4 regions of the Streptomyces viridosporus T7A genome follow, and region 4 is predicted to be linked to each of the others. Evidence: riboswitches for the same ligand, from Rfam matches in the RefSeq annotation. Region 4 holds a riboswitch; each other region holds the start of a gene.
The links. Region 4 has a riboswitch for cobalamin ahead of CP969_RS30380 (ABC transporter substrate-binding protein). Riboswitches for the same ligand answer to the same signal wherever they lie in the genome.

Region 1 (3,993 bases), 4.5 Mb from region 4:
GTCCGCGCTCGCGCAGCCACTGCAGCGCCCGCACCGTGCCGCGGGTCCCGGGCACCACCACGAGGTCGGCGTCGGCCAGTTCCTCGGGCCGGTCCACGAACCGCACCACGACCCCCGGTTCGGCGGCGAGCGCGTCCACGTCGGTGAAGTTGGACATCAGCGGCACCGCGCACACGGCGACCCGCAGCACGTCCTCACCGACCGGCGCGGCCACCGCGGACTCCCGTACGGCGCCGCGCAGCGACACCCTGAGTCCGTCCTCCTCGTCGATGCCGAGCCCGTGCCGGAAGGGCAGCACGCCGTACGTCCGCCGCCCGGTCAGGCCGTGCAGCATCTCCAGTCCGGGTTCCAGCAGCGACACGTCGCCGCGGAACTTGTTCACCAGGAACCCGGCGACCAGCCGCTGGTCCTCGGGGGAGAGCAGGGCGACGGTGCCGAAGAAGGAGGCGAAGACGCCGCCCCGGTCGATGTCGCCCACCACCAGGACCGGCAGCCCGGCGTTCCGGGCGACGCCCATGTTCACGATGTCCGTGCGGCGCAGGTTGATCTCGGCCGGGCTCCCGGCCCCCTCGCAGATCACCGCGTCGTACGTGTCCCGCAACTGCTCCAGGCAGTCCAGCACCGTGCCCAGCAGCCGCTGTTGACGTCCTCCGTGGTAGCCGCGCGCGCTCATCTCCCCGACGGGCCGGCCCAGCAGCACCACCTGGCTGCTGCGCTCCCCGCCCGGTTTGAGCAGCACCGGGTTCATCAGCGCGGTCGGCTCGATCCGGCAGGCCTGGGCCTGCATGGCCTGCGCCCGCCCGATCTCGGCGCCCTCGCGCGTCACGAACGAGTTCAGCGACATGTTCTGCGCCTTGAACGGCGCGACCTTGACGCCCTGCCGCACCAGCCACCGGCAGATCCCGGCGGTCACCACGCTCTTGCCGGCGTCCGAGGTGGTCCCGGCGACCAGCAGACCCCCACCGTTCACGCCGCACGTCCCTTCACGGCGAGCCGCGCGGCGGCACCGACGCCGAGCGCGAGCCAGCCGACCCGTCGCGAGAGCCGTACCGCCCGGTCGATGTCGCGCACGGTCACCGCCCGGCCGCCGCCGTTGAGGACGGGCCGGTGCTCGGTCCGCCCGCCGTAGGACAGCGTCCCGCCGAGCCGCACGCCGAGCGCGCCCGCGAAGGACGCCTCCACGGGGCCGGCGTTGGGGCTCGGGTGCAGGGCTGCGTCCGCCCGCCACGCCCGCACGGCCCCGCGCGGGTCCGGTCCGGTGAGCGCGGCGAGCACGGCGGTCAGCCGCGCCCCCGGCCACCCGGCCACGTCGTCGAGGCGGGCGGAGGCCCAGCCGTAGCGGCGGTAGCGGGGGGACTTGTGGCCGACCATCGCGTCCAGCGTGTTGACGGCCCGGAAGCCGAGCAGGCCCGGCACCCCGGCGACGGCCCCCCACACCAGCGCGCCGACGACGGCGTCGGAGGTGTTCTCGGCGACGGACTCCACCACCGCGCGGGCGATCCCGTCGGCGTCCAGCGCCTGCGGGTCCCGCCCGCACAGGTGGGGCAGCCGCACCCGCGCCGCCTCGACGTCCCCGGCCTCGAGGGCCCGCCCGACGGCCCGGGCCTCGCGGGCCAGCGACGTCCCGCCCACGACGGCCCAGGTGGCGGCACCGGTCAGGGCGACGGAGGCGGCGGGGGAGGACCGCACGCAGCGGGCGGCCAGACCTCCCAGCGCGACGGCCCCGCCGACGCAGACGGCGGTGTGCACCGCGCCCCGGCCCCGGTCGTCCCGCCACAGCACCCGTTCCACGGCAGCCGCGGCCCGCCCGAAAGCGGCGACCGGGTGCCCGCGGCGGGGATCGCCGAGCAGCAGGTCGCCGAGGAGGCCGGCGGCGGCGCCGTACGCGAACACGCGATCGGCACCCATGGGGTCAGCCGGTCGTGGATCCGGCGGGAATTCCGGTGCGAGGGGCCCCGGGACGGGGCGGAGCGTCGCTGGTCGACCTCAACAGGCAGCCGCGCATGGCGTTGTGTCCTCACTCAGGGTGTCCACGCCCTGGCTCGACGAGACCGGCGGCGAGAGTTCCTGGCTCCCGGGGCGAACGCCCCGGTGACAGTGGCGGGACCGCGCCGGACTCTCACCGGCTTCCTCTCCTGCCGCCGTATTGGCTGAGGCAGTCCACCACGGCCGTGGAAGAACCGTCAACTTGCCGTTGACCTGCGAGGCTGAAGTGTGCCGAGGCCCACAGAGGTGCGCCGGTGGGGGAACGGCGGGCGGGAGCCGCGAACGCACGCGGACGGGCGGTGCGGGGCCGAAGCCCCCGCACCGCCCGTCGGACGGAGACGACCCGCGGTCAGGCCATGATCAGGGAGATCCCGTACGCCACCGCCGCCGCGCACGCCGCGAAGCAGGTGTAGGCGCCGGTGACCGCCAGGGCCGCGGGCCGGCCCTGGGCGGCGGCCCGGTCGCGGTGGGACAGACCGGCGATGCCGAGGGTGAACAGGCCCACCAGGGCCACGGTGACCACGAGGCTGACGCCGAAGACGGAACCGAGGGCCGCCCAGTCGATCTGCATGGTGCTCTTCTTCCTTCGTGCCGGGTCGCGGTCAGACGGTCGTCTTGGTCGGCGGGTCGGTGGCCACCTGCTCCGGGAAGGCGGCCGCGAACTCGTCGGTCACGGTGCCGGCCGGGGGCGGGGTCACGGCGGCCACCGCCTGGGTCACCACGCCGGACGGCTCCTCGCCGGAGGCGTCGGTGTCGTTGACGTTGGTGTGGTCGACGATCTCGCGCCGGGAGATCTTCCAGATCGCCGCGCTGGAGACGACCAGGAAGACGGCCACCACGGCGGTGCCCCAGGAACCGAAGCCGCAGATCCACTCGGCGATCGCCGCGACCAGGGCGGCGGCGGGCAGCGTCAGGCCCCAGGCGACGAACATCCGGGTGGCCGTCGACCAGCGGACGACACCGCCCTTGCGGCCCAGGCCGGCGCCCATCACGGCACCGGAGACGGAGTGCGTGGTGGACAGCGAGAAGCCGAGGTGGGAGGAGGCCAGGATGACCGTCGCGGCGCTGGTCTGGGCGGCGAAGCCCTGCTGCGGCTGGAGGTCGGTCAGGCCCTTGCCCATGGTGCGGATGATGCGCCAGCCGCCGAGGTAGGTGCCGAGCGCGATGGCGACGCCCGCGGAGACGATGACCCACAGGGGCGGGTCGGAGTCGGGGGCGAGGGCGCCGCCGGCGACCAGGGCCAGGGTGATGATGCCCATCGTCTTCTGGGCGTCGTTGGTGCCGTGGGCCAGGGAGACCAGACCGGCCGAGGCGATCTGGCCGGCGCGGTAGCCCTTCTCGGCGGCCTCGCCGTCGGCCTTCTTGCCCATCCGGTAGGTGAGCCGGGTCGCGAGCATCGCGGCGACGCCGGCGACCAGCGGGGCGGCGATCGCGGGGATCAGCACCTTGGTGACCAGGACGTCGCCGTGCACCGCGCCGACGCCGGCGGAGGCGACGGTGGCGCCGATCAGACCGCCCATGAGGGCGTGCGAGGAGCTGGACGGCAGGCCGACCAGCCAGGTGAGGAGGTTCCAGAGGATCGCGCCGACCAGGGCGGCGAAGATGACCTCGGGACGGATGCCGGCCTCGTCGACGAGGCCCTTGGAGATCGTGTTGGCGACCTCGACCGACAGAAAGGCACCGACGAGGTTCAGCACGGCGGACATGGCCACCGCGACCTTGGGCCTCAGCGCACCGGTCGAAATGGTCGTCGCCATCGCGTTCGCGGTGTCGTGGAAACCGTTCGTGAAATCGAACGCGAGTGCGGTCACCACCACAATCGCGAGGATCAGCGAGAAGCTTTCCATTTACCCAGGCATTCGTTCGAGGTCATTGGCTGGACGAACGTAGGTAACCAGGGTGAACGGAAGATGAACTGGAATGGGCATCACGGTGACCGTAAGAGGGGGTGGTTGCTCCGCCGGACGGCGCAACCGCCGCCGTGTCCGGCGGACGGCCCCGTGCTGG
Region 2 (3,993 bases), 6.2 Mb from region 4:
AGCACGCCTCGCAGATCGGCACGGTCGCGCTGACCTCCGAGTCGTCGGTCGGCGCCGGCATGTGCCGCCTGGAGGCCGCCGTCGGCATCGAGGGCTTCGGCTACCTGGCCCGCGAACGCGACCCGGTGACCCGCATCGCCGAGCAGCTCCAGGCACCACGCGCCGAACTCCCCGACCGCGTCGCCGGATTGCCGGACCGGCTGAAGTCCGCCGACCGGGAGAACCAGCGAATCCGCGAGCAGGCCGACCGGGCCCGGGCGAGCGACCTCAAGGCCGACGCCACCGACGTCGACGGCACTCCGGTGGTCACCGCCACCAGGGACGGCGACGCCCAGGCTCTCGCCATCGCCGTACGCGACCGCCTGCCCGCCGCCCGGCCCGGTGAGCGGCACAGCCCGAAGGGGAACGGAGTGCCGGCACCGTCCGTCCCGACCCACCGGCCGGGCGGCGGCAGCGGTACGCCGATGTCCGCCGTGTCCCTCATCAGTACACGGAAGTACCTCATCGCGGAGCTCGTCGGGGCACGCGGCCGGCGAGCCCGCAGTCACCGCACTTCGAACCGTTCGGCGCGCGGTAGTAGAGGCAGCAGCTCAGGCGGCGGAACGCGAGGTCGGGGCCGGTGAGCACTCCGGTGCCCGCCAGGCGTCCGGTGTTCAGCAGCGCGGTCGTGAGGTCGGTGAGCGGTCCGCGCACGGCGGGACGGAGCGCGAGCAGGGCATGGGCCGCGCCGACGAGTGCCGACGCCGAGTTGCCGTCCAGCAGACGCGGGGCGACCTTGACGCGCAAGCCGTCGGCCAGTGCCGACAGGTGACGTGTCACCTGCTGGTACAGGGCGTGGACGGCACCGTCGTCGAGCCGGTCGTCGAGCCGGTCGACGTGCCAGCCGGCCGGCCGGGGCAGCCGGAGGGCCGGTCCGTCGTCGGCCCGCTGCAGCCCCTCGAGGTCGGGGACGATCCCGTGCAGGACGACGCAGGCCAGGGCCGGGGACCAGAGGCGGGCGGCGTGACCGAGCTGGGCGATGGAGACGTCGACGCGCGGCTCCTGGGTGCGGTGGCGGCGTGCGACGGCTTCGGCGAGGTCGGTGAAACCCGCCGCGTAGGAACGGGCGACCGGATGCCAGCCGTCGTCCCGTCCGCCGAGCTGCAGGGCGAAGAAGCCGCCGAGGCCCGCCACGTCACGCAGGGCGGCGGTGACGGACGCGGCTGAGGCACGGGCGTCGTGCACGGTTCTGTCCTCCCTCCGGCTCTCCGTCCGCACGATCAGGAGGCCGTACGCCGTCGTGGCGGCGTGATGGCGTACAGGTCGAGGATGTCCGGCCGGGGTGCGACGCCCGGTCCGCCGGCGCGTGCCCAGGCGGCGATGTCCTCGGTCGCGTCCGGGTCGTTGACCAGCCCCAGCCAGACGGGCCGGGCACCGGCGGCCCGGCCCTCCGCGGAGGGCTGGACGACGATGACGTTGGCCTGGTCGCAGACGTCCAGGCAGGCGGACACCCGCACCGGCACCTGAGCACGCAGACGTGCCGTCTGGGCCGCGTGGTCGACGCCGGTCACTTTGGGGCTGCCGCAGCAGCAGTCGCGGCACACGACGACACGGCACGGCACGGGGCCGTTCGCCGCTTCGGTCCTCGCGTCGTCAGTCGTTCGTCCGGTCGGCGTTGCGGGCATGCGGTGCCGTTCCTCTCTCCGGGGAGATCCGCCCCGGTGGTCCGTCGAGGAGGCGACCGCGTGAGTCTCCTGGCTCTCGGGTCGATGCTCGTCCCGGCCTTCCCACCCGCTGCCGGGCAGTGGCCTGTCGGGAGTCGCTCGCCGATCACAGTGGCGGGACCGCGCCGGATTCACACCGGCTTCCTCGTTCCGCCGTCGCCTTGTCGACGGCCATCATCCCATCCCAAACCAGCGTCCTCCCCGCCGACGCGGGAGTCCGTCCGGCTACGTGTGCATCTACCCGAGATCAACTTTGGTGGGCAGTCCTGGGTGCGGTGCACGGCCGACGGCAGTGTGAAGGACCTGCCCCCGCGATCCGTGACCGCGGCAGCTCGATCCGCAACAACTCCGACCGCACCGCCCACGTGCATGAGAAGCACAACCACGTCGGCCGCTGGGTCTGCGTCACCCGCAGCGGCGGCTCCCTCCACGACCTGCGCGACCACCACCTCAACGACCAGACCCGGTCGCTGAAGACCAACCGCAACGCCTGCGGCTGAACGCCCCCGGCGATCGCGTGCGAAAAGACCCCCGGCCCTGAACAGCAGGGCCGGGGGTCTTCTTCGTGGAGCGCCGGGCAGGCCTTGCACCTGCATCTCCCCGCAGGAAGCGGGACGTCTTTCCTTGGACCACCAACGCACAGCCCGCCACCGGCACAACCAGCAGCACGCTCAAGATCCACTCTACCGCAGTCGCAGCAGGCAGCGCACAGCCAGGGCGGCTCCTGCCAACTCGCCGGTCGGCGCCCGGGTCTGAAAGCCGTTCTCGTCTTTCCCTCCCGCGCGGCACCGCCAAGGAGGCAAGAAGGAACGGCCAGGATGCTCCGGCCGCTTGCGGCGCCGGGCAAGCCGGCGGCCACGAGGTCACCGCGCGGCCGCCCGCCGGCAAGGAGCATCCCCCGCTCCTGACGCAGCACGCCGCCGCCGGAGCGACCCTCCTACGGCCGTCCGCCCGGCTCCCCTCAGCGCCACAACGCGTGCGAGGGCGGCGCGTACTCATCGCAGGTACGTGCCGCCCCCGCAGCTTCACTCCCCAGTGGGATGACGTCTACCCACGGCCGGACCGCTCACGCAGTCCCGACCCGGCAGGGGAACTCACCGAGCCGTGCGCCCCGTACGGCCGGCTGGTCGTCCGGGACCGCACGGGCGGGCGTGGTCGGGCAGGTCACGGCGGTCCGGCGGATGGTTTCGGGTGTCAGCCGTGAGAGCTGCTGCAGCCGTTGCCGTCCCGGTCGTGGTCGCGCTTGGTGCAGGAGTGCACGTCCGCGCGGGCACCGGAGGTGCTTGTACAGGTAGATGGTGTCCTTGTCCTTGTTCCACGGGAAGTTGCAGTTGTCGCGGTAGACCACGTTCTTGGCGTCGGAGTCGGTGCCGTGGCCGCCGCACAGCTTGATGTAGTCGCCGGGCTGCAGGTAGTGATGTCCGGTCAGGTGGCACCATGCGGGCAGGTCGAGCGGGGTGGCCGGGTCGGTGGCGATGACGTGGACGACGGTGCCCGGCTCCGCGCCGTCGATCTCCTTGCGTAGGCGCAGCAGGAGAGTGACGCAGAGCAAACCGGTGCCGTCGACGGTGTTGCCGGGCGCGGGGGTGTCGAGGTTGGTGGGTTTCATCGGCGGTAGGAGGTGACGGCGACAGCGGGCAGGAGGGCAAGGGAGAGGGCACCGCCGGTCCTCGCGCGCGTACGCGCCCTGCCAGGACCGGGCTGAACTTCGGCCTCGTGACTGTCTGCGAGCCCGGGGTCCTGGGAGAATCCGGGACGGGTCCTCCCAGGACACGCGTGGGGTCAGCGATGTTCCTTCGCAGTGCCGTCCGCGCGGACGTGCTCCGCCGGCGGGTGTCGTTCCTCCTTCTGTCCAGGGCGAGTGCGCAGCAGGACGGCGAGGGCTGCGGCGGCCGCGACCGCGGCCAGGCCGAGCAGCAGAGTGCGGTCGGGGACCGCGCCCGCCCACCGGGACAGCCGCTCCTCCCAGGCGAACTCCGCGTCCGCTCCCATCAGGGAGGGCAGGGCGGAGGTGCCGTCAAAGACAAGGAAGAGGACGCCGAGCAGGATGAACATCACCCCGCCGGCCAGGGAGGTGGTGTGCAGCGGTACTTTTCCTACGTGGATCACCCGGCCGCGCAGCCACGGCCGGCGCCCGAGGTCGTAGCGGTCCCACAGGGCGGCCAGCACGCCGGGGTCACTCATCGCCGTCTTCTTGCTGTCGTGCCTGTTCGGCGGCCTCGTCGATGAGGTCGGTGAAGACGTCCGTGGGCTGGGCGCCGAGCACCGGCCGACCGTTGATCAGGAACGC
Region 3 (3,993 bases), 1.1 Mb from region 4:
GGTCTCCAAGATCGTCTCCCTGCTGGTGAAGGTGGGCGCGCTGGCCTTCGTCCTGACCATGGACAAGACGGTCGCCATCAACTTCCAGCTGCTGGGCGGCATCTGGATCCTGCAGACCTTCCCGGCGCTGGTGGGCGGCCTGTTCACCCGCTGGTTCCACCGCTGGGCGCTGCTCGCGGGCTGGGCGGTCGGCATGGTCTACGGCACGGTCGCCGCCTACGGGGTGGCCTCGCCGACGCAGAAGCACTTCGGCGGCTCGGCGAAGGAGATCCCGGGCATCGGCGAGATCGGCTACATCGGTCTCACCGCCTTCGTGATCAACGTCCTGGTGACGGTCGTGCTGACCTTCGTCCTGAAGGCCGTCAAGGCCCCCGAGGGCATCGACCGGACGAAGCCGGAGGACTACACGGCGGACGCGGGCGACCCGGGCGTCCAGGTGGAGCTTCCGCCGGCCACGGCGGGCAGCGCGCACTGACGCCGCGCTCAGGGCCACGGGCCGCCGGGGGGATCCGGCGGCCCGTTGTCGTACCCGTCGGGCGCACCCGCCCCCGTGGACGCCGTCGTCCGGCCGGTGGAGCCGGGCGGGCACGGCGAACTCGGTGGGAGCACCGCGCGGGCCTGCCTCCGGGACGGGCCGCGCGGCTCCGGGAGGAGCGGTGCCCGCCCTGGCGAGCCGGGGGACGGGGCGAAGCGGGTGGCGGCCGAGGGCCGTGCCCGGGGCGTGCTGTCGAGCCGGCGCACCACGCGCCCCGCCCACCGCGTCCACGAGCGGCCGGGCCTCCCCCTCGCACCCGAGCGCGGCCGGAACCCCCTTCCGTGTCCGCCGGAACCCCCTCCCGTATCCGGACGACCTCACGCTTCTCGCCTATGCGTTGACACTCCGACACCACCGAGACACAAGATATGGGCCTGCCGACAGCACCCGGCACAAGATGTATGCTCATGCTCGCTGTCGCCGCAGGGGAATCCGGTGCGAATCCGGAACTGTCCCGCAACGGTGTACTTGTGCGTGCCCGCGTCATCCCGCGGACGCGCACGGGCTTCAGTCCGAGGACCTGCCGACAGTGCGCCCGGCCGTCCGGTCCGGGTGCCCTGACGTCCGGGCCTCGTGGAATGGGCCGGTGGACGCGACGCCGCGTGCGCTCGTGTGCTGCCCCCTGCCCTCGACGAGGCCTCCGTGCCGAGCGAGGGAGAGCCCCACGTGACCATCGCGCCAGCCGATCCGGCTTCAGCGGTCGACGTGACAGAGCGGAGCGACGGCCCCGGTGCCGCGCTGCTGCGGACCCTGACCGAGCTGACCGCCGACCTGCCCGACGCGGACCCCGGCCGGGTCGCCGCCGCCGCGCTGCGCGGCCGGTCCGCCCGCGCCGACGAGACGGAGCTGCGGGAGCTGGCCACCGAGGCCGCGGCCGGGCTCATCTCCGAGGACCCCGCCTACTCCCGGCTCGCCGCCCGGCTGCTGACCATCGGCATCCGAGCCGAGGCCGCCTCGCAGGGCGTCACGTCGTTCACCGGGTCCGTCGCGACCGGGCACCGCGAGGGCCTGATCGCCGACCGCACCGCCGCGTTCGTCCGGCTGCACGCGGACCGGCTCGACGCGCTGATCGACACCGGGGCCGACGACCGCTTCGGCTACTTCGGCCTGCGCACCCTCCACAGCCGGTACCTGCTGCGGCACCCGATCACCCGCAAGGTCGTCGAGACGCCGCAGCACTTCCTGCTGCGCGTCGCCGCCGGTCTCGCCGAGGACGACAGCGTCCGGTCGGTGGACGAGGTCGCCGCGCTGTACGGGCTGATGAGCCGCCTGGACTACCTGCCCTCCTCCCCCACCCTGTTCAACTCCGGTACGCGGCACCCCCAGATGTCGTCCTGCTACCTCCTGGACTCCCCCAAGGACGAGCTGGACTCCATCTACGACCGCTACCACCAGGTGGCCCGCCTCTCGAAGCACGCCGGCGGCATCGGCCTGTCCTACTCCCGCATCCGCTCGCGCGGTTCGCTGATCCGCGGCACCAACGGGCACTCCAACGGCATCGTCCCGTTCCTGAAGACGCTGGACGCCTCGGTCGCCGCCGTGAACCAGGGCGGGCGGCGCAAGGGCGCGGCGGCGGTCTACCTGGAGACCTGGCACTCGGACATCGAGGAGTTCCTGGAGCTGCGCGACAACACCGGTGAGGACGCCCGCCGCACGCACAACCTGAACCTCGCGCACTGGGTGCCGGACGAGTTCATGCGCCGGGTGGACGCCGACGGCCCGTGGTCGCTGTTCTCCCCGGCGGACGTGCCGGAGCTGGTCGACCTGTGGGGCGAGGAGTTCGACGCGGCGTACCGGGCCGCCGAGGAGAAGGGGCTGGCCAGGAAGACCCTCCCCGCGCGCGAGCTGTACGGCCGGATGATGCGCACCCTCGCGCAGACCGGCAACGGCTGGATGACCTTCAAGGACGCCGCCAACCGCACGGCGAACCAGACGGCGACCCCGGGCCACGTCATCCACTCCTCCAACCTCTGCACGGAGATCCTGGAGGTCACCGACGACGGGGAGACGGCGGTCTGCAACCTGGGATCGGTCAACCTCGGCGCGTTCGTCGACACGGCGGCCGGCGACATCGACTGGGAGCGGCTGGACCGGACCGTCCGCACGGCCGTCACGTTCCTCGACCGGGTCGTGGACATCAACTTCTACCCGACCGAGCAGGCGGGCCGCTCCAACGCCCGCTGGCGTCCGGTGGGCCTCGGCGCGATGGGCCTGCAGGACGTCTTCTTCAAGCTGCGCCTGCCCTTCGACTCGCCCGAGGCGCGGACCCTGTCCACCCGGATCGCCGAGCGGATCATGCTCGCCGCGTACGAGGCCTCCGCCGACCTGGCCGAGGACAAGGGACCGCTGCCGGCCTGGGAGAAGACCCGCACCGCCCGGGGCGTGCTGCACCCCGACCACTACGACGTGGACCTGACGTGGCCGGAGCGCTGGGCCGCGCTGCGCGGACGGATCGCGTCCACCGGTCTGCGCAACTCCCTGCTGCTGGCCATCGCGCCCACCGCCACCATCGCCTCGATCGCGGGCGTGTACGAGTGCATCGAGCCGCAGGTGTCCAACCTGTTCAAGCGCGAGACGCTGTCCGGCGAGTTCCTCCAGGTCAACTCGTACCTGGTGAGCGACCTGAAGCGGCTGGGCGTGTGGGACGAGCGCACCCGGGAGGCGCTGCGCGAGGCGGGCGGCTCGGTGCAGGGCTTCGCCTGGATCCCCGACGACGTGCGCCGGCTGTACCGCACGGCGTGGGAGATCCCGCAGCGCTCGCTGATCGACACGGCCGCCGCCCGCACCCCGTTCCTGGACCAGGCGCAGTCACTGAACCTGTTCATGGAGACGCCGACCATCGGCAAGCTCTCCTCGATGTACGCGTACGCCTGGAAGCAGGGCCTGAAGACGACGTACTACCTGCGTTCGCGCCCGGCGACCCGCATCGCCCGCGCCGCGCAGGCCCAGCCCCAGGCCCAGACCCAGACCCAGACCACCGTCCCCGTCCAGCAGCCGACCCCCGACGAGGCCGTCGCCTGCTCCCTTGAGAACCCCGAGTCCTGCGAGGCCTGCCAGTGATGACCCGCACCACCCGTACCCAGAACCTGCTCGACCCGGGCTTCGAGCTCACGCTGCGCCCCATGCGCTACCCCGACTTCTACGAGCGCTACCGGGACGCCATCAAGAACACCTGGACCGTGGAGGAGGTCGACCTCCACTCCGACGTGGCCGACCTCGCGAAGCTGAGCCCCGCCGAGCAGCACCTGATCGGCCGGCTCGTGGCCTTCTTCGCCACCGGTGACTCGATCGTGGCGAACAACCTCGTGCTGACGCTGTACAAGCACATCAACTCCCCCGAGGCACGGCTCTACCTGAGCCGTCAGCTCTTCGAGGAAGCGGTCCACGTCCAGTTCTACCTGACCCTGCTGGACACCTATCTGCCCGACCCGGACGACCGGGCGGCCGCCTTCGCGGCG
Region 4 (3,993 bases):
CGCGGCCGAAGCGGAGGAGGAGGCCCGTCGGGCAGGGACCGTCACGGATCCGTTACCCGAAGTCGTTCGCCCCGACGAGGAGTGACCGCGGAAGGCGGCCACGAGGCCGGTGGGCCCGTCGCCGTCCACCGGTGCGCCGGGAGCGCCGGGAGTGCCGGACCCGGTCGCCCGCCGGGCGGGGGTGCGATCCGGAAGTCCCGGCCCGGCCGGGGCGGTTCACCCCGACTCGGGAGCGTGCGGGCTGCTCGCGGGCGGCTCGGCGGGGCGGTCGCGGCCGCCGTCGTGGCCGGACGCCACCACGGCGAGGAGACCGACCACCACGGCCGCGGCGGCGACCCGGCCCGCGGCCCGCAGGACCCAGCCCGGCAGGGACCCGCCCTCGCGCCGGCCCGGCGCGCCCAGCCGCTCCGCCCGGCGGGCCGGCCGCAGCAGCCGGAGCAGCAGCAGGACGGCGACCGGCAGTTGCAGCAGCCACAGCACGGTGCGCGGCCACTCGCCGTACCAGACGTTGGTGCCGTACAGCAGGGTGTGCCACACGCTCAACACGTACACGACGATCACGAAGCGGTGCAGCCGGCGCCAGGCGTTCGCGCCGATGCGGTGCCGGACGTAGAACAGCAGCCCCAGGGGAATCGCCAGGTACAGGGCGCCCTGGCCGATCGGGATGGCGATCCGGCCGGTCCCGGAGTCGTACCAGCCGGGCACGAAGGTGTCCGCGAACCCGGCCCACAGCCGCTCGGCCCACGCCAACTGTGCCTCGTAGCGGACCAGTTCGGCCGCGAACATCAGCGCGTGCGCGAACATCAGCGCCATCGTGGTCAGACTGGTGGTGCGGTGCCAGCGCTCCAGTACGTGCCGGGAGACCGGCAGCCGGCTCGGGCGCGGCCCCGACAGCAGCAGCCCGAGCATGACCGTGCCCCAGGCCCACAGCAGCCCCGACCAGCCGAACGCCTGGCTGAGCAGGTACATCCAGTACCTGCCGGCGTCGTCCATGAACGGCATGACCGCGACCGTCGCCGAGTCACCCGACTCCATGCGCGCCCAGAAGAACACGAACACGGCCGCCGTGAGGACGACGGCCGCGGTCGCGTCGGGCAGCGCGGCCCGCAGGTCGGCGCGCAGGGTGACGCGTTCGACGGGGCTCCGCTCGCGTGTGGGCGGGGCGGTCGTGCCGTCCGCGTCCGGCGTCGCGTCTGGAAGCATGCCGTGGCCTCCCGGCAGTGGTCGTCCGCATGTGGTGAGGGTGGGGTTCCGGGGACCAAGTGTGGTCGAGAGGATCGGAGTTGCCGAGTCCCGATCAGGCCAGAGCGGCCGGCCGGGCCGGAGCCCGCCCTTTCGTCCACGACGCGGGGGAACGTACTATCGCCTGGTCATCACCGCGACGGGAGACAGGAAGCCGGTGCGAATCCGGCACGGTCCCGCCACTGTGACCGGGGAGTGCACCCCCTCGACACGCCACTGCGCGCGCCGCGGGAAGGCGGGGGGAACGTCGATCCGGGAGTCAGGAGACTGGCCTGTCGCGGGCCCGTTCCGAGGAGCGCGGACTCCCCAGGAGGCTTCACGTGTACGACGGCACGTCCCGTCCCCCGCTGTTCTCCCCTGCCCGCAGGCGCCGGTCCCCGCGCGCCGCGGCCGTGACCGCCGCCCTGTCGGCGGTCCTGCTGCTGACCGCCGGTTGCGGCGCGTCGCAGGACACCGCCCGGTCCGCGGAGCCCGCGGCGTCGTCGCTCGAGGGCTTCCCCCTCACCGTCGACAACTGCGGTGTGCGGACGACGTACGACAAGCCGCCGTCGCGGGTGGTCACCATCCACCAGCACCCGGCGGAGCTGATGCTCGCCCTGGGCCTGAAGGACCGCATGGTGGGCACCGCCTTCCCGGACTCGGCCGTCCTGCCGGAGCTGAGGAAGGACTACGCGGCCGTCCCGGAACTGGCGAAGAGGGAACCGTCGTTCGAGACGGTCCTGGAGGCCGAGCCGGATCTCGTCTACGGCGGCTACGGCAGCGCCTTCGCCGAGAAGGAGGGCCGCTCCCGCAAGGCGTTCGCCGACGCTGGCATCGACACCCACCTCAACCGCGAGTACTGCGGCAGGAAGCGGGTGACGATGGAGGACACCTACGAGGAGATCCGCACCGTCGGCCGGATCTTCGGCGTACCGGACCGGGCGGACGAACTGGTCGCCGATCTGAAAAGCCGGGTCGGCGAGGCCGCCGCGGCCGTCGAGGACGAGCCCGGTGTGTCCGTCTTCGTGTACGACAGCGGCGACAGGACCGCCTTCACCGCGGGCGGCAGGAGCCTGGGCACCGAGCTGATCCGGCTGGCCGGCGGGAGGAACGTCTTCGCCGACCTCGACGACGTCTTCGGCGACGTCTCCTGGGAACAGGTCGTCGCGCGCAAGCCGGAGGTCATCGCCGTCTACGACTACGCCGGTGCCGGGAGCGTGGAGCAGAAGAAGGAGTTCCTGCTCTCCCGGCCCGCGCTCGCCGACGTGCCGGCCGTGAAGAACAAGCGGTTCGTCGTCCTGCCGCTGACCGCCACCCTGGTCGGCATCCGGTCGGCGTACGCGGTCGAGGACCTGGCCCGCGGGCTGCACCCCGAGAGCTTCCGGTGATCCGCCCCGCCACGGACGCGGCGGACACCGCGGACACCGCGGACGCCTCCGCCGGGCCGGCCGCCGACCGGCGCCGGCCGGGCGGGGAGGACGGGAAGGGCGGGGAGGACGGGAAGGGCGGGAAGGGCGCGGGCCGGCCGGGCGGGAGGCGCGCGGGCCGGGGCACCCTCACCGCGACCCTCCTCGTGCTCGCCGCGCTGCTCGCGGTCTCGGCCACGGCGGGGCTGGCCATCGGCTCGGTCCGGGTGCCGCCCGGCCAGGTGTGGGGCATCGTGACGCACGCGCTGGGCGCCCCCTGGCCGGAACCGGACTGGTCCGGGGCGCGGGAGACCATCGTGCTGGACGTGCGGGCGCCGCGCGTCCTGCTCGCGGTGGTGACCGGTGCCGGGCTCGCGGTCGTGGGCACCGCCCTGCAGGCCCTGCTGCGCAACCCGCTCGCCGAGCCCTACCTCCTGGGAGTCTCCTCCGGGGCGTCCCTGGGCGCGGTCGCGGTGATCGTGTTCGGGGTGAGCGTGTTCGGGCCGGTGTCCCTGTCGGTCGCCGCGTTCGCGGGTGCGCTGGGCGCGCTGCTGCTCGTCTACGCCACCGCCCGCACCGGCGGCCGGATCACCTCGGTCCGGCTCGTGCTGTCCGGCGTCGCGATCGCGTCGGTGCTCACCGCGGTCCTGGACCTGCTGCTGCTCACCACCGGCCGGGGCAACGAGGCCCGCACGGTCCTCGCCTGGACCCTCGGCGGCCTCGGCGGCGTCACCTGGGGCACCCTCTGGCTGCCGGGCGCGGCCCTGCTGACCGGCGTCGGGGTCCTCATGACGCAGGCCCGCCACCTGAACCTGCTGCTGGCCGGCGAGGAGGCCGCCACCACGATGGGCCTGGACGTGGCCCGCTTCCGCGCCCGCATGTTCGTCCTGGTCTCCCTCGTCACGGGCGTGCTGGTCGCGGCGGCGGGGCCGATCGGCTTCGTCGGCCTGATGCTGCCGCACCTCGTGCGCCTGTTCGTCGGCGGCGATCACCGCCGGGTCCTGCCGACGGCCGCTCTCGGCGGAGCCGTCTTCCTGGTCTGGGCCGACATCGCCGCGCGGACCGTCGCCGCGCCCATGGAGATCCCCGTCGGGGTGCTCACGGCGCTGTGCGGCGGCCCGTTCTTCCTGTGGCTCATGCGCCGCGACGCCCGCCGCGGCACCGACCGAGGAGGGGCATGAGGGCGACCGAACTCGTCGTCGACGGGGTCACGCTCACCGCCGGGGCGCGCCGTCTGGTCCAGGACGTCTCCCTGACCGCCCGCCCGGGCGAGGTGATCGGCCTGGTCGGCCCCAACGGCAGCGGCAAGTCCAGCCTCCTGCGCGCCGTCTACCGCGTCCTGCGCCCCGCCGCCGGCCGGGTCCGC

Region 1: another riboswitch for cobalamin. It lies ahead of CP969_RS10255 (cobalamin biosynthesis protein); the one in region 4 lies ahead of CP969_RS30380 (ABC transporter substrate-binding protein).
Region 2: another riboswitch for cobalamin. It lies ahead of CP969_RS02380 (hypothetical protein); the one in region 4 lies ahead of CP969_RS30380 (ABC transporter substrate-binding protein).
Region 3: another riboswitch for cobalamin. It lies ahead of CP969_RS25545 (ribonucleoside-diphosphate reductase subunit alpha); the one in region 4 lies ahead of CP969_RS30380 (ABC transporter substrate-binding protein).

Annotation. Positions count from the first base shown of each region.
Region 1 is NZ_CP023700.1:2,171,823-2,175,815, reverse strand. Features, by position in the region: gene CP969_RS10260 (cobyric acid synthase) at 1-970, opposite strand, end outside; gene CP969_RS10255 (cobalamin biosynthesis protein) at 967-1,908, opposite strand; cobalamin riboswitch at 2,040-2,180, opposite strand; gene CP969_RS10250 (hypothetical protein) at 2,336-2,557, opposite strand; gene CP969_RS10245 (inorganic phosphate transporter) at 2,589-3,833, opposite strand.
Region 2 is NZ_CP023700.1:472,304-476,296, forward strand. Features, by position in the region: partial or broken gene CP969_RS34540 (hypothetical protein) at 1-14, shown strand, start outside; gene CP969_RS33580 ((2Fe-2S)-binding protein) at 502-1,224, opposite strand; gene CP969_RS02380 (hypothetical protein) at 1,260-1,664, opposite strand; cobalamin riboswitch at 1,707-1,895, opposite strand; gene CP969_RS34170 (hypothetical protein) at 2,069-2,203, shown strand; tRNA gene CP969_RS02390 (tRNA-Arg) at 2,270-2,342, opposite strand; partial or broken gene CP969_RS34175 (lamin tail domain-containing protein) at 2,898-3,123, opposite strand; partial or broken gene CP969_RS34180 (sulfurtransferase TusA family protein) at 3,169-3,312, opposite strand; gene CP969_RS02400 (hypothetical protein) at 3,486-3,887, opposite strand; gene CP969_RS02405 (DsbA family protein) at 3,880-3,993, opposite strand, start outside.
Region 3 is NZ_CP023700.1:5,496,455-5,500,447, reverse strand. Features, by position in the region: gene mctP (monocarboxylate uptake permease MctP) at 1-475, shown strand, start outside; cobalamin riboswitch at 937-1,077, shown strand; gene CP969_RS25545 (ribonucleoside-diphosphate reductase subunit alpha) at 1,202-3,595, shown strand; gene CP969_RS25540 (ribonucleotide-diphosphate reductase subunit beta) at 3,595-3,993, shown strand, end outside.
Region 4 is NZ_CP023700.1:6,624,743-6,628,735, reverse strand. Features, by position in the region: gene CP969_RS30390 (hypothetical protein) at 1-85, shown strand, start outside; gene CP969_RS30385 (ferric reductase-like transmembrane domain-containing protein) at 217-1,203, opposite strand; cobalamin riboswitch at 1,351-1,532, shown strand; gene CP969_RS30380 (ABC transporter substrate-binding protein) at 1,563-2,609, shown strand; gene CP969_RS30375 (FecCD family ABC transporter permease) at 2,606-3,808, shown strand; gene CP969_RS30370 (ABC transporter ATP-binding protein) at 3,805-3,993, shown strand, end outside.